Regions from separate parts of the Veillonella magna genome, predicted to be linked through region 4. Evidence: riboswitches for the same ligand, from Rfam matches in the RefSeq annotation. Region 4 holds a riboswitch; each other region holds the start of a gene.
What was found. A riboswitch is a leader RNA that binds a small molecule or an ion and turns the genes downstream of it on or off. The one in region 4 is predicted to bind S-adenosylmethionine.
Positions count from the first base shown of each region.

Region 1: another riboswitch for S-adenosylmethionine. It lies ahead of Q5873_RS00795 (5-methyltetrahydropteroyltriglutamate--homocysteine S-methyltransferase); the one in region 4 lies ahead of metK (methionine adenosyltransferase).
Region 2: another riboswitch for S-adenosylmethionine. It lies ahead of Q5873_RS00870 (YeiH family protein); the one in region 4 lies ahead of metK (methionine adenosyltransferase).
Region 3: another riboswitch for S-adenosylmethionine. It lies ahead of Q5873_RS08125 (MetQ/NlpA family ABC transporter substrate-binding protein); the one in region 4 lies ahead of metK (methionine adenosyltransferase).

Region 1 covers NZ_CAUGKU010000001.1:180,579-183,729, reverse strand. Annotated here, with positions in the region: gene Q5873_RS00805 (hypothetical protein) at 1-51, opposite strand, end outside; gene Q5873_RS00800 (Dyp-type peroxidase) at 362-1,303, opposite strand; SAM riboswitch class I at 1,622-1,725, shown strand; gene Q5873_RS00795 (5-methyltetrahydropteroyltriglutamate--homocysteine S-methyltransferase) at 2,031-3,149, shown strand; gene Q5873_RS00790 (AzlC family ABC transporter permease) at 3,101-3,151, shown strand, end outside.
Region 2 covers NZ_CAUGKU010000001.1:197,343-200,493, forward strand. Annotated here, with positions in the region: gene Q5873_RS00865 (hypothetical protein) at 1-175, opposite strand, end outside; gene Q5873_RS00870 (YeiH family protein) at 239-1,561, opposite strand; SAM riboswitch class I at 1,736-1,845, opposite strand; gene Q5873_RS00875 (DNA topoisomerase 3) at 1,932-3,151, opposite strand, start outside.
Region 3 covers NZ_CAUGKU010000013.1:35,663-38,813, forward strand. Annotated here, with positions in the region: gene Q5873_RS09695 (recombinase family protein) at 1-404, shown strand, start outside; tRNA gene Q5873_RS08115 (tRNA-Lys) at 367-442, opposite strand; gene Q5873_RS08120 (SHOCT domain-containing protein) at 505-1,035, opposite strand; SAM riboswitch class I at 1,269-1,360, shown strand; gene Q5873_RS08125 (MetQ/NlpA family ABC transporter substrate-binding protein) at 1,428-2,252, shown strand; gene Q5873_RS08130 (cytidine deaminase) at 2,339-2,740, opposite strand; partial or broken gene Q5873_RS08135 (thymidine phosphorylase) at 2,828-3,151, opposite strand, start outside.
Region 4 covers NZ_CAUGKU010000004.1:90,162-93,312, forward strand. Annotated here, with positions in the region: gene coaBC (bifunctional phosphopantothenoylcysteine decarboxylase/phosphopantothenate--cysteine ligase CoaBC) at 1-1,117, shown strand, start outside; SAM riboswitch class I at 1,216-1,316, shown strand; gene metK (methionine adenosyltransferase) at 1,368-2,558, shown strand; gene priA (replication restart helicase PriA) at 2,712-3,151, shown strand, end outside.

The DNA of each region.
Region 1 (3,151 bases), on a different contig from region 4:
TAATGCCAAGGCAGTACCGAAGGAAATCCCATTTTTTACAATGCTGTTCATACTACTACCTCCTATACAGATGATGTACTTAGTTTTATCTTTCATTTATATATTTCGACAGACGGAGATGAAAGTCCTTTTATTTAAGGACGTGTTAGGGATGGTAATAGCATTTAATGGAAGTCCAAAAGCAAAAGGCAATACATATCATGCAATTCGCATGGTAGCGGATGAAGCAGTTTTGTGAGTCACATCATACAAGACGGCTGTTAGTAAAAAAGTCCCGACCTAATTTAGGCGGGACTTTTTTAGTTACTGACCGATAGGTGTTGGCTATCTAGTAATAGTTATTAGCAATATATTTTATGTATTATAATTCTCCTTCGGCGATAGCATCAAGCACGTCTCGCGAAGGAATAAAGAAGAGGGCACCGGTAACGGGCGTGCTGTAATCCAAAAGTTTATCGTTTTGCGTAAACATGTTGGTCAGCATTTGTTTAGTTACATCCCAGTAGCGGGCGTAGCCGATGAAGTAGGTACCGGTTTCATTCTGTCCGGGACTAGAGAACGGCACGTTCATGCGCACAATTTTATGTTCTTTACCATCGCGATTATCTTGGGCGATGATGTTGTGAGCATGTGGATCTTTTTCGTCATCGTCCAGTTCGATGTCGCTGAACTTGCGGCGACCGATGACTTTCTCTTGCATGTCCGTCGGTAAGGATTTCCACGCATCCATATCGTGGATATATTTTTGCGCGAACGCATAAGAGCCGCCGGCAAAGTTGGGATCTTCATCGCCGATGATACCCCATTCGGCTGCTTCATCACCTACCGGATTTTCGGTGCCATCAATGAAACCGATAATAGCCCGGCCTTCAAAATAGCGGAAACCATGTGTTTCGTCGACTACATTGGTTACAGGGCGAAGAAAATCCATAATCTGGTCGCACACTTCGTATACGACAGCTTCGTCGGTAGCGCGAAGATGGAGGAACAAGTCCGCCGGGGTAGATACGGCCGTGTGGCGATCGCCTTTAATTTCTTGGAAGGTTTCTAATTCTTTTGGCTTCTTGGCACCGGGGAAGAGATACTCCCATGCATCATTACTGAAGCCAAAGGCGATTTTTAAATTTGCATGTTCTGCGCGAATGTTCATGGAACGCTGAATCGCCTGAATGCGATCGGCCATATCGGCGATAACCTCTTTTTCCGCCGGCTGGTCCTTACGATGTAATTTGAGCATTAGAAAAATCACGCTGCTCCCTGCGTCTTTGTACACGTCTTGTGAATTATGCAATGCCACTCCCATTGCTAATCCCTCCTTTTCTGTTATCGTTTCTTTGTTTTACTATTAGATAGATGAATTGAGTTTTGTTATCAATATATCCTATAAGTTAATTATAATACGGGATAAAGGGAAGTCAAGGGAGTAACGAGTGTAAGTAAATATTTTTGTAGAATATAAATTTATGTATGGTGTATATTATATAGAGGAGAGTGATTCGCAAAAATAAAAAGATACCAACCGCGCCCCATCCTTCCCTTACGGCAAAACAATTTGACAAAATTTTTCAAATACAGTATCATGTAGAAACAGTGATACATCGTTGTATTACCAACTACATACAGATCATCAAGAGCAGTGGAGGGAATGGCCCTGTGAAGCTGCGGCAACCTGCCTGAGTCGGGCAAGGTGCCAATTCCAGTAGGCTTTGACCTAGCAGATGATGGCTATCAGACGTTATCTGCGAGGATAACGCTTTTTTTATATCTGTCGTTGGACGGCAGTACCCCTTTGTAATTTGGTGGACAATACTTGTATTGGAATGCAAGGTAGGTAAGGTATCCTACGTTCTCTAAGTGCTAATACCTTATATGTATTGAGGCATAAGGGAATATGAGAAGCGTGTTATTGTAGCCGTTGGAATAGGAGCACAGGGGGCACTGGTTGGCTAACCAAGGTGATTTGCCAAGTAGAGAGAAAAGAGACCGAATGTATAAGGTAGCACAGGACTACCGGTAAAGGAGAGATGACAATGAGTACAGCTATTGAAAAAGGACCGTTCCGTTATGATATTGTAGGCAGCTTTTTGCGTACGCCGGAAATTAAAGAAGCCCGTCAGGCTTTTGAAGCCGGTACACTCGATAAAGCCGGCCTTCGCAAGGTAGAAAACGAAGAAATTGCTAAGTTGGTCGATAAAGAATTGGCCGTAGGCCTCAAGGCTGTTACGGATGGTGAATATCGTCGTAGCTTCTGGCATCTTGATTTCCTTGAAAATCTCAAGGGGATTACTCATGTAAAGGCCGATGCATGGTCGGTAAAATTTAAATCTCATCAGCCGAAGGCGGTAACCATCGAGATTACCGATACGATCGATTTCGAAGATCATCCGTTTGTGGAGGATTTCAAAGAGTTCAATGCTATCGTGAATAACCGCGCCGTAGCTAAAATGACAATTCCTTCACCGTCCATGTTACATTTGATTTGTTGTGTGCGAAACGAACATTTTACATTGCCGGCTTGCTACAACAGCGAAGATGAAATTTTTGAAGATATTGCCAAGGCATATAAAAAAGCATTACATGCATTCTATGACGCAGGCTGCCGTTATTTACAGCTAGATGACACGTCATGGGGCGAATTCTGTGATACGGAAAAACGTAAGGCCTATGCAGCACGCGGCATTGATGTAGATAAAGTAGGTCAGAAGTACGTGGAAGTAATCAATAAAGTATTGGAAGATAAGCCGGCTGATTTGACGGTGACCATGCATATTTGTCGCGGTAATTTCCGCTCTACTTGGTTCTCCTCCGGCGGCTATGATCCAATCGCGCCGATTCTCTTTGCTCATTGCAAGGTAGACGGTTTCTTCCTCGAATACGATTCCGACCGTGCCGGTGGCTTCACGCCGTTACGTCATATTAAAGACCAGAAGGTCGTATTAGGTTTGGTTACTTCTAAGTTTGCAGATCTTGAAAAAGAAGAAGATATTATTGAAAGAATTAACGAAGCAACGCTGTATGTTCCTAAAGAACAGCTTTGTATCAGCCCACAGTGCGGCTTTGCTTCCACCGAAGAGGGCAATGCAATTACCGATGAAGATCAGTGGAAAAAACTGAGTCTTCTCAAATCCATTGCGGAAAAAGTTTGGTAAAG
Region 2 (3,151 bases), on a different contig from region 4:
AACGATCTTTCACATCTTCTCCTTCACCATCATAGATAACAGCATGCCAAGAGCTTTCCGCATCAGCTATAACAAACCGATGTTGCTTGGCAAAGTGACGCAGGCGTTCCCGCACAACCGAAGAAGCGGTAGCTGCCGGTGTTAATGTAATTTTTATAGCAATCAATGAAGTCATATGCGCACCTCCTCATAGTAACCAATACATTCATAGTTCACACGTACGCAGTATCGCAATATATTACAGCTGTAGCCAAAAATTCTGAAAAACTTGTGTCGATAACAGATAGCCTAACGGTACATTGATGGCCACACCGATAGCAAATGCAAACAAGGGTTTATATCCTATCTTCGTTAAGTCGCGAAGACGTGTAGTAAGGCCAATGCTTAAGAACGTTAAAACAAAGAACCAGCCACGTAATTCCTTGAGCGCTGCCAATACGGTTTTACTGTAAGCTGTCCCCGTACTGCTATCAAGTCCGGTTAGTACCAATGAGGTAACAATGGATGCCACAAAAAAGCCAATAATAAATTTGGGAAAGCGTCGCCAAATTTCTTTTTTGTCGATGTGTTCACTGTCTTTTACTTGCTTACGTTCCCACAATGTTACGGAAAGAATGGCCACCAAGAAGGCCCATACGCCGACAAACATATCGCGGCCCACCACCTTCATCAAGGTAAATGCCCGCACCGCAGCTTCATGACCGATTGTCTCAGCCGCTGCAAAGCCGGCAGCATCAGCAAATTCCGACGTACCGATCCAAGCACCGGCTACACCGGGATGAAGCCCCAATGCTTTTGCTGCTGCCGGAAGAGCAAAGATCATAACGACGGCCCATACAATAACTAAGGAAATTGCTACCGATACATGTTCCTGTCGGGCGCGGCATGCACCGCCGATAGCAATGGAGCCGGATACGCCGCATATAGATCCGCCGGCACCAAGGCACGCTGCAAACCGTTTATCCAAGCCAAACAGCTTCGTTGCTGCTAAATAAATACTTCCAAAGGTAACAACCGAAACAATAAGTGCTTGTCCCATAGCGGCCGGACCGGCTTGCAATATAATTGTAAAGGGCAAGGTCGCACCCATGAGTACAATGCCGGTTTTTACATAATACTCGGTGCGCAGTGCATCGCTGAGCCATGCCGGTAATCGCACCAGATTACTGAGAATAAGTCCGACCACAAGTGCTAATAAAGGTCCTTCCAGTTGTGCGGCCTTTATCCAAGTATGAGATGCCAATACCGTAACGACGACCGCCAGTACATATAATGCCGTAAAGCTGCCGATAAAACGCCGGCTGCCAAAGCCAAGATAGTACGCCCCCACCGTAATTACGGCAGCCAATACTATATATAACCGCAGAATGGATGCCCAACCATTTTGTATAATTTGCCCCAGCTGTTCCCAGCTTTGCCATGGCGTTACCTTAAAACGAATCCAGGACGTTATATCTCCCAGTCCGCCGTAAAACAAAAGTGTTAATAGGGCAATGAACCCCAAGCCAATAACAATGGCCCAACTGTCTTCCTTTTTGTGCCAACGATATTTTCTTTCCATATGCAAACCTCTCTTTTTTCTCAATACTACCTTTATGCGGAGTACTACGCGATGACCGGTACGGTCTTTTGGCGGTCCCTCCCCCAAGGGACCATCCCATGTATTACGGTACATTTTTGCTAAGAATATACATAAAGAAAACACCCGCCTTCCTCAGACGGGTGTCTCTCACCTCACTCATCTTTCAGAAAACTCTGCCGGATGTAGCACCGCTTCAATGAATATACTCATCGCCGGTTGCTGTAGCTTCTACGGGCCGTTCCCTCCACTACTCTTGATGAAATCCTATGCAATTTTAATTCCTATAATACATGTAAGAATTCTTGTGCTCTATCTTACACCGAGTCATTACGATTGTCAACTTCTTTTTTCATTTCTTTCCGACATACACGCTAGGCTGACCATCCACATCGGCGCAGCTTGTACGACACTGTTCGGTATTGCTGCAAATCCAACGTTTACGCGTTCCTTCTCCGGCAGCCACAAAATATCCTGTCTTACACCGCGGACATACATAGCCCTTCGCCTTGGCATCGACCAGCTGTGCATCATTCGGTTGCCAATCAAATGTGGTGTTCGCTCCTCCCGTACCGTCATTGTCGCGAGGCATTCCGTCATCACCGACACCTGCCGTATACCGACATTTTGGAAAATCACTGCACCCAAAGAAGGTGCCGAACTTACCTTGTCGCCGTACTAAATGACCTGTACCGCAGCGTGGACAGGGGATATCCGAATGGGGCTGTTCCTCACGATGACTGCCCTGTCTGTCAGTAGTCATCGTATTTCTTTCAATCGTGCGGGTGGTAGTTTCCATGGGCACCCCATAGCCGCCGGGCATAGTCGATCCTGCTACATTGATTCCCTCATTTGCTTTGTTGATAAGCCTCGTTAAAAATTGCACTTGATCGCGCAAAAACGCATCTAATGTCCCCTTGCCATCACTCATATCTGCCAAACGTTCTTCCCATATCGCGGTTTCATCGGGGTACAACATTTCATCCGGTAATGCATCTACCAACATATAGCCCAGCTCTGTCGGCTGCAATACTTTTTTCTTGCCGCTTTCCCGCATGAACTTACGGCTGATAAGCTCACCGATAATAGTGGCCCTCGTTGCTTCCGTACCAATGCCGGATACCGCTTTAAGCTGCTTTTTCAGTTCGTCGTTGCGCACATATTTGTGAATTTCCTTCATCGCTTGTAGCAAAGTGGACGATGTAAAACGTGTAGGCGGTTTCGTCTGTTTCTTATCGATAGCCGTGTTCTCTACCGTTACCGTATCGCCTTTTTTCACACGCGGCAGTTCATGACTTTCACCGTGACCTTCATGAGTATCATCGTCATCACTACGACCGTCACCGGTATCTTGATCGCCGGCAGTCTCTTTTTCTCCCGACTTGGCGGTCTTCTTTGTCGTACGCTGAAAGAGTGCCTTCCATCCCATGTCGAGCACCACATGACCGGACGCCACAAATTCTTCGCCCACTTGCGTAACAGTTATTTTAGTTTGCTCGTATATGTGATCACCGTAGAACTGCGCAATATACGAACGGGCAATGAGGAAATAAATGTTTCGTTCCATCGCCG
Region 3 (3,151 bases), on a different contig from region 4:
AGTTAACCGTCGCAAAAAAGAAAATGGATAATTACCTTGATGCCATTGCCTCCGGAGTAAGCGCCGAAGGATTGAAAGATCGCATTGCGGCAGTAGACAAGGAAATTAGTGGTATAGAAAGCCGGCTATCTGAGTTACAACTAACCAGTAGAGGATTCAATGTAACGAAAGAACACATCATGTTCTTCCTAGAAAAAATAATAGCAGGCGACCTCAGAACCGAGAGCGCCCGCCGCAAAATCATTGATGCCTTTATCCGGGAAATTGTTATTTACGATGATAAAATCGAAATCTCCTATAATTACAAAAGCGAACTCCCTACACTCCCCAACGTAGAGGAAGTAGAAAGTTCGCGAATAAGCAGTGTGGTGGACCACCAGGGGTTCGAACCCTGGACACCCTGATTAAGAGTCAGGTGCTCTGCCAGCTGAGCTAGTGGTCCTCATGACATCGACTATTATATACGGAAATGCCCTGTCTTGTAAAGACCTAATTTAAACTTTTTCAAATTCTCTTTAATAGTACCGCTTTTTTCGCTTCAAACTCCTCTTCGGTTAGAATATGAAGATCATAGAGCTCCTTTAATTTTTTTAACTCTTCATATACGTCTTCCCCATCAGCCACTGATGCAGCAGACGTTAATGACGCTGAGTGTACCGTTGCCGATTCGCCTTGCTGCCCATCTATCTCAGTTGCTGCATTTGCTTTTGGTGCGATTTCTTCTGCACTGGGCAACCGTGCGTCTATCCAAGTTTTCGCATTGTCACAAACACCGCGACGCAACACATCCGTTGTAAACAAAGTCCCCTCATTCCCTTGTATGAGAAGCACTCCGTGCGTATTACTTACTGCCTTATATTCTACCGTTCGTACATCTCGATTTTGAAACGAACCGCGCATACCATACCGCCCTTGATATTCAATAGTGCCGGTAGAGGGCGTAAAAATTAATGTTATCCCGTCAATGCGACTTCCCGGTGAATATGTTTCTGCATTAGCTGCCTTTGATGATTTAAAAAAGTCAAAGAATCCCATACATACCTCCTAGCCTATATCCGCATATGCATTGCTTCCGCAAACTACGTCTATCTTACCGCTTCCAACGGCTCATCGTTTTCCCGATTTTAATTGCTTTACAACGACTTTCCCTCTTGTTACTTTTCTTAATTATATCATATTCTTTTTTAGATGTTGTAACTCTCTCTCATTTGCCTCTTTACAAACCTTAACTTTCACGATATACTACTGTCCATAGGAGAACAACATATTTTTTATCGAGAGCGATGGAGGGACTGGCCCTATGAAATCCGGCAACCATTCGATGGTGCTAATTCCTGCGGTGTAGACCGAGAGATAAACTTGTACATACAACGATGACTCGGCACACGCAGTCATCGCTTTTTTTATGAGAAAGAAGGAGGATTCCCATGAAAAAATTATTTGCTTTAGCCGCCACGGTTGTACTTGGTGGGGCCCTATTATTATCCGGTTGTGGCAGCGACAAAACCGCATCAGCCGGTGGCGATCAGAAACAAGTAACCTTAACTATCGGAGCATCTCCGGTGCCCCATGCTGAAATTTTAGAGCAAGTAAAACCAATTCTTGCTAAAGAAGGCATCAACTTAAAAGTAATTGAATTTACTGATTATGTAAAACCGAATATGGCTCTTAACGATAAAGAGCTGGATGCCAACTTCTTCCAGCATGTACCGTACATGGAAAAATTTGCCAAAGAACACAATGAAAACTTAGCATCTGCCGGTTCCGTTCATGTCGAACCGATGGGCGTATACTCGTCTAAGATCAAAGATTTGAAAGAGTTGCCGGACGGTGCTAAAGTAGCCATTCCTAATGATCCTACTAACGGTGGTCGCGCACTTCTTCTCTTGCAAAAAGCCGGCCTCATTTCCTTAAAGGATCCCAAAAATATTACGGCTACTAAAGAAGATGTAGTAGACAACAAGAAAAATCTTCAGTTTGTAGAATTAGAAGCTGCACAATTGCCGCGTAGTCTTGATGATGTAACGGTTGCTGTTATCAACACCAACTTTGCATTGGAAGCCAACCTTAATCCGTTGAAAGATGCACTTGCCTTGGAAGATAAAGATTCCCCGTACGCTAATATCGTAGCTGTACGCAGCGGTGACCAAGATCGTCCGGAAATTAAAAAATTAATGGCTGCACTCCAGTCTCCGGAAGTAAAGAAATTCATCGAAGACAAATACAAAGGTGCTATTTTACCGGCCTTCTAAGGTCTTACCGGTAAATTCACACGTAAAATAAAAAGAAGCTGTAATGAAACGAGTGAAACATCTCATTTCGTTACAGCTTCTTCTTTTTATTGCTTATTCTGTTTTATATCCTTTGCCGTAAATGAAAGGGGCAACAACTCTTCCGCCGTGTATGTTGCTACACGTCCCTCCATATTTGCTAAGATAATATACGGAATTGCAAATTCACTGATTACCTGTCGACAAGCTCCGCACGGTGCACACACATCCGGCGTATCCGCAATAACCGCCAATGCCTTGAAACGTGTATGCCCATCGGCTACAGACTTGTAGATAGCTGTCCGTTCCGCACAATTTGTAAGACCAAACGATGCATTTTCAATATTACAGCCGCCATAAATCGCACCCGATTCCGTCAACACCGCCGCACCTACGGGAAAGTGTGAATACGGTACATATGCTTGTTCGCGTGACATTCTTGCCTGCCGCAGCAATTCATCGCTATCTATCTCTTTTGATAACCCGTCAGCTACTTGTCCTTCCCTTATATCTTGCCCTCGATCAAATCGTTCAACGCCATCTTTCGTAACACGTGCCAAAATCAATGGCGCCCGTTGTACAGGTGTATCGCCGATAGTTACCGCCGCCGCGTACCGCTTGCACGCATCCACTAATCCTTCCTTAGAATCCGAAGTCAGCTTCGCCAGCGCTTCACCGGCCTGAACAGCATCGCCTATCTTTTTCAAGACATATATGCCCGCCCGATAGTTAATGGTATCTCCCTTGTTAAGTCGACCGGCACCAAGATGAACAGCGGAAAGACCGATTGCTTCCGCATCCATGTGTGTCACATACCCATTGCTAGATGCGTACACATATGCTTCATGCGCAGTTGTTACCGCTTCCTTTGTTTCGACGGC
Region 4 (3,151 bases):
GGTAAGTCGTTTGCGTAAGTTAGGGGCGGAAGTAAAGGTAGTGATGACGGAAAATGCTACTAAATTTGTTTCTCCTATGACCTTCGGCGAGATTAGTGGGCATCCGGTAGCTGTAAAGATGTTTGAAGATGTTCATGATTGGAATGTCGAACACATTGCGTTGGCTACATGGGCAGATGCTTATGTGGTGGCTCCGGCAACAGCTAATGTAATCGGTAAAATCGCCTCCGGTATTGCGGACGATATGTTAACTACGCAAATTATGGCTACACAGGCACCGGTCTTTCTTTGTCCGGCTATGAATACAAATATGTATTTGAATCCAATTACGCAACGCAATATGAACACATTGCGTCAATTGGGGTACCATATATTAGAAGCTGCCAGCGGATCGTTGGCTTGCGGAACCAGTGGTATTGGTCGATTACCGGAACCGGTGGATATTGTGAAATGGTTACAATTTCATCTTATGAAAACAGATTTGTTAAAAGGAAAAACTGTGGTTGTAACAGCCGGTGGCACACAGGAAGCTATTGATCCGGTACGATTCATTAGTAATAAATCCAGCGGAAAAATGGGATATGCTATTGCCGAACAGGCTGCGTTAGCCGGTGCGCGTACAATCTTGGTATCGGCGCCGACTCATCTTGAGGTTCCGTATGGTGTGCAGTTTGTGCCTGTTCAGTCGGCGTGTGATATGCAGCAACAGGTAGAAGCAGTATATGAAGAGTGTGATGCGGTTATTATGGCAGCCGCAGTGGCGGATTTCCGCGTGGCTGAGGCAGCAGAGCAAAAGATAAAAAAGATGGAGCATATGTCTTTGGATTTGGTAAAAAATCCGGATATCTTAAAGGGGCTGGGAGAGAAGAAAACGCATCAAAAGCTTATTGGTTTTGCAGCAGAAACTAATGACGTTATCGAATACGGCCGTGCAAAAGTGCGTAATAAAAACTTAGATATGCTTGTAGCCAATGATGTAAGTAAGGAAAATGCTGGCTTTAATGTGGATACTAATGAAGTTACATTTATTTATCCTGGTGAGCAGATTACTAATCTGCCACTTATGAGTAAGCAAGATGTGGCAAAGCGAATTATTGCAGCCGTAGCTGAATTATAGTAAAAAGATATATTACATTGTGGCCTTGGCAGAATCATACTTTTGTAGTATAATATGCGAGGTAACAAAAGTTACTACAGTTAAATTAGAAATGATATGACTCATCAAGAGTAGTGGAGGGAAAGGCCCAATGAAGCTACAGCAACCATTCTGTGAAGAAAAGGTGCTAATTCCGACGGTAACAGCCGAAAGATGGGGTTTAGGTTCCTCATCTTATTGATGAGGAATTTTTTTATTGGAGGTAAGATGAATGGCTGAAAAACACGTATTTTTCACGTCCGAATCCGTTACGGAAGGTCATCCTGATAAAATCGCTGACCAGATTTCCGATGCGGTATTGGATGCTATTTTAGCTAAAGATCCGACTGCGCATGTTGCTTGCGAAACGTTGGTAACAACCGGACAGGTACATGTAGTAGGTGAAATTTCTACAAATTGCTATGTGGACATTAATCATATTGTTCGTGAAACAATCCGTGAAATTGGATATACTCGCGCTAAATTTGGATTTGACTGCGATACTTGCGGCGTTAATGTAGCTATTGACGAACAATCCGCCGATATTGCCATGGGTGTTGATGAAGCTTTGGAAACCCGCCAAGGCGGTCAGGATAAGTTTGATAAAATTGGTGCCGGCGACCAAGGTATGATGTTCGGTTATGCAACTAATGAAACCGAAGAATTCATGCCGATGCCGATTGCGTTGGCTCATCGTTTATCTCGTCAGTTGACGAAGGTGCGCAAAGATGGAACTCTTAATTATCTTCGTCCGGATGGTAAAACGCAGGTAACTGTTGAATATGTTGACGGTGTACCGAAGCGCATTGAAACAATCGTAATTTCTACGCAGCATGGTCCGGAAGTAACGCGTGAACAGATTGAAGCAGATTTGAAGAAGTATGTAATTGCCCCGGTATTGCCGGAAGGCTTTGTTGATGAAAATACGAAATTCTTTATTAACCCAACGGGACGTTTTGTTATTGGCGGACCGCAGGGGGATGCAGGATTAACAGGTCGTAAGATTATTGTTGATACCTATGGTGGTATGGCTCGTCACGGTGGCGGTGCTTTCTCCGGTAAGGATCCTACAAAGGTTGACCGTAGTGCTGCTTATGCGGCTCGTTATGTGGCAAAGAATATCGTTGCTGCCGGTTTGGCAGATAAATGTGAAATTCAGATTGCCTATGCTATTGGTGTAGCACAGCCGGTTTCCATCATGGTAGAAACGTTTGGTACCGGTAAAATTTCCGAAGAACGCATTGGAGAATTGGTGCGTAAACATTTTGACCTTCGCCCGGCAGGGATTATCGAAATGCTCAACTTGCTTCGCCCGATTTATCGTCAGACGGCGGCATACGGTCACTTCGGTCGTACCGATATCGATCTTCCTTGGGAAGAAACTGACAAAGCGGATATCCTTCGTCAGGAAGCAGGACTTTAATTGGATAGCTTGAGGATTGATTCATAAACCTTAAGTGAAGATGTAATAATGGATGCTTTTACCTTCTTGTAATATAGAGAATGGTGAGGCATCCATTTTTCAATTACTAACGGAAATGGTATAATCAAAAGAAGTGACTAAGGAGGTGCTACGGTGCGATTAGCAGAAGTTATTGTCAATAGACCGGCTAAACAGTTGAACAAGCCCTTTACTTATGAAGTGCCGGATGCACTTGGCGTGATACCCGTTGGGACGCGCGTTGCCATACCATTGGGGCGCGGTAAAGAAGAGGGGATTATTGTTGGTTATGCGCCGGAAACAGTGGCTCTTAATTTTACGGTTAAGCCTATTCTCTCCGTACTCGATAAAACACCTTGGTTTACACCGGAGATGCTGGCTACCGCAAAAAGGCTCAGCCATCATTATCTTTGCTCCTATCCTGATGCACTTCGCTTATTTACCATTGATAAAAAAGAATTAAAAAGCTATGAGCGGCCTAAGGTCGCTTGGTTATATCCCGAGTCATTTCTTACCGTGGAATCTATACCGGCTCGAAAAAAGAGACAACGTGAAGCAGTGGCATATTTGTTGTC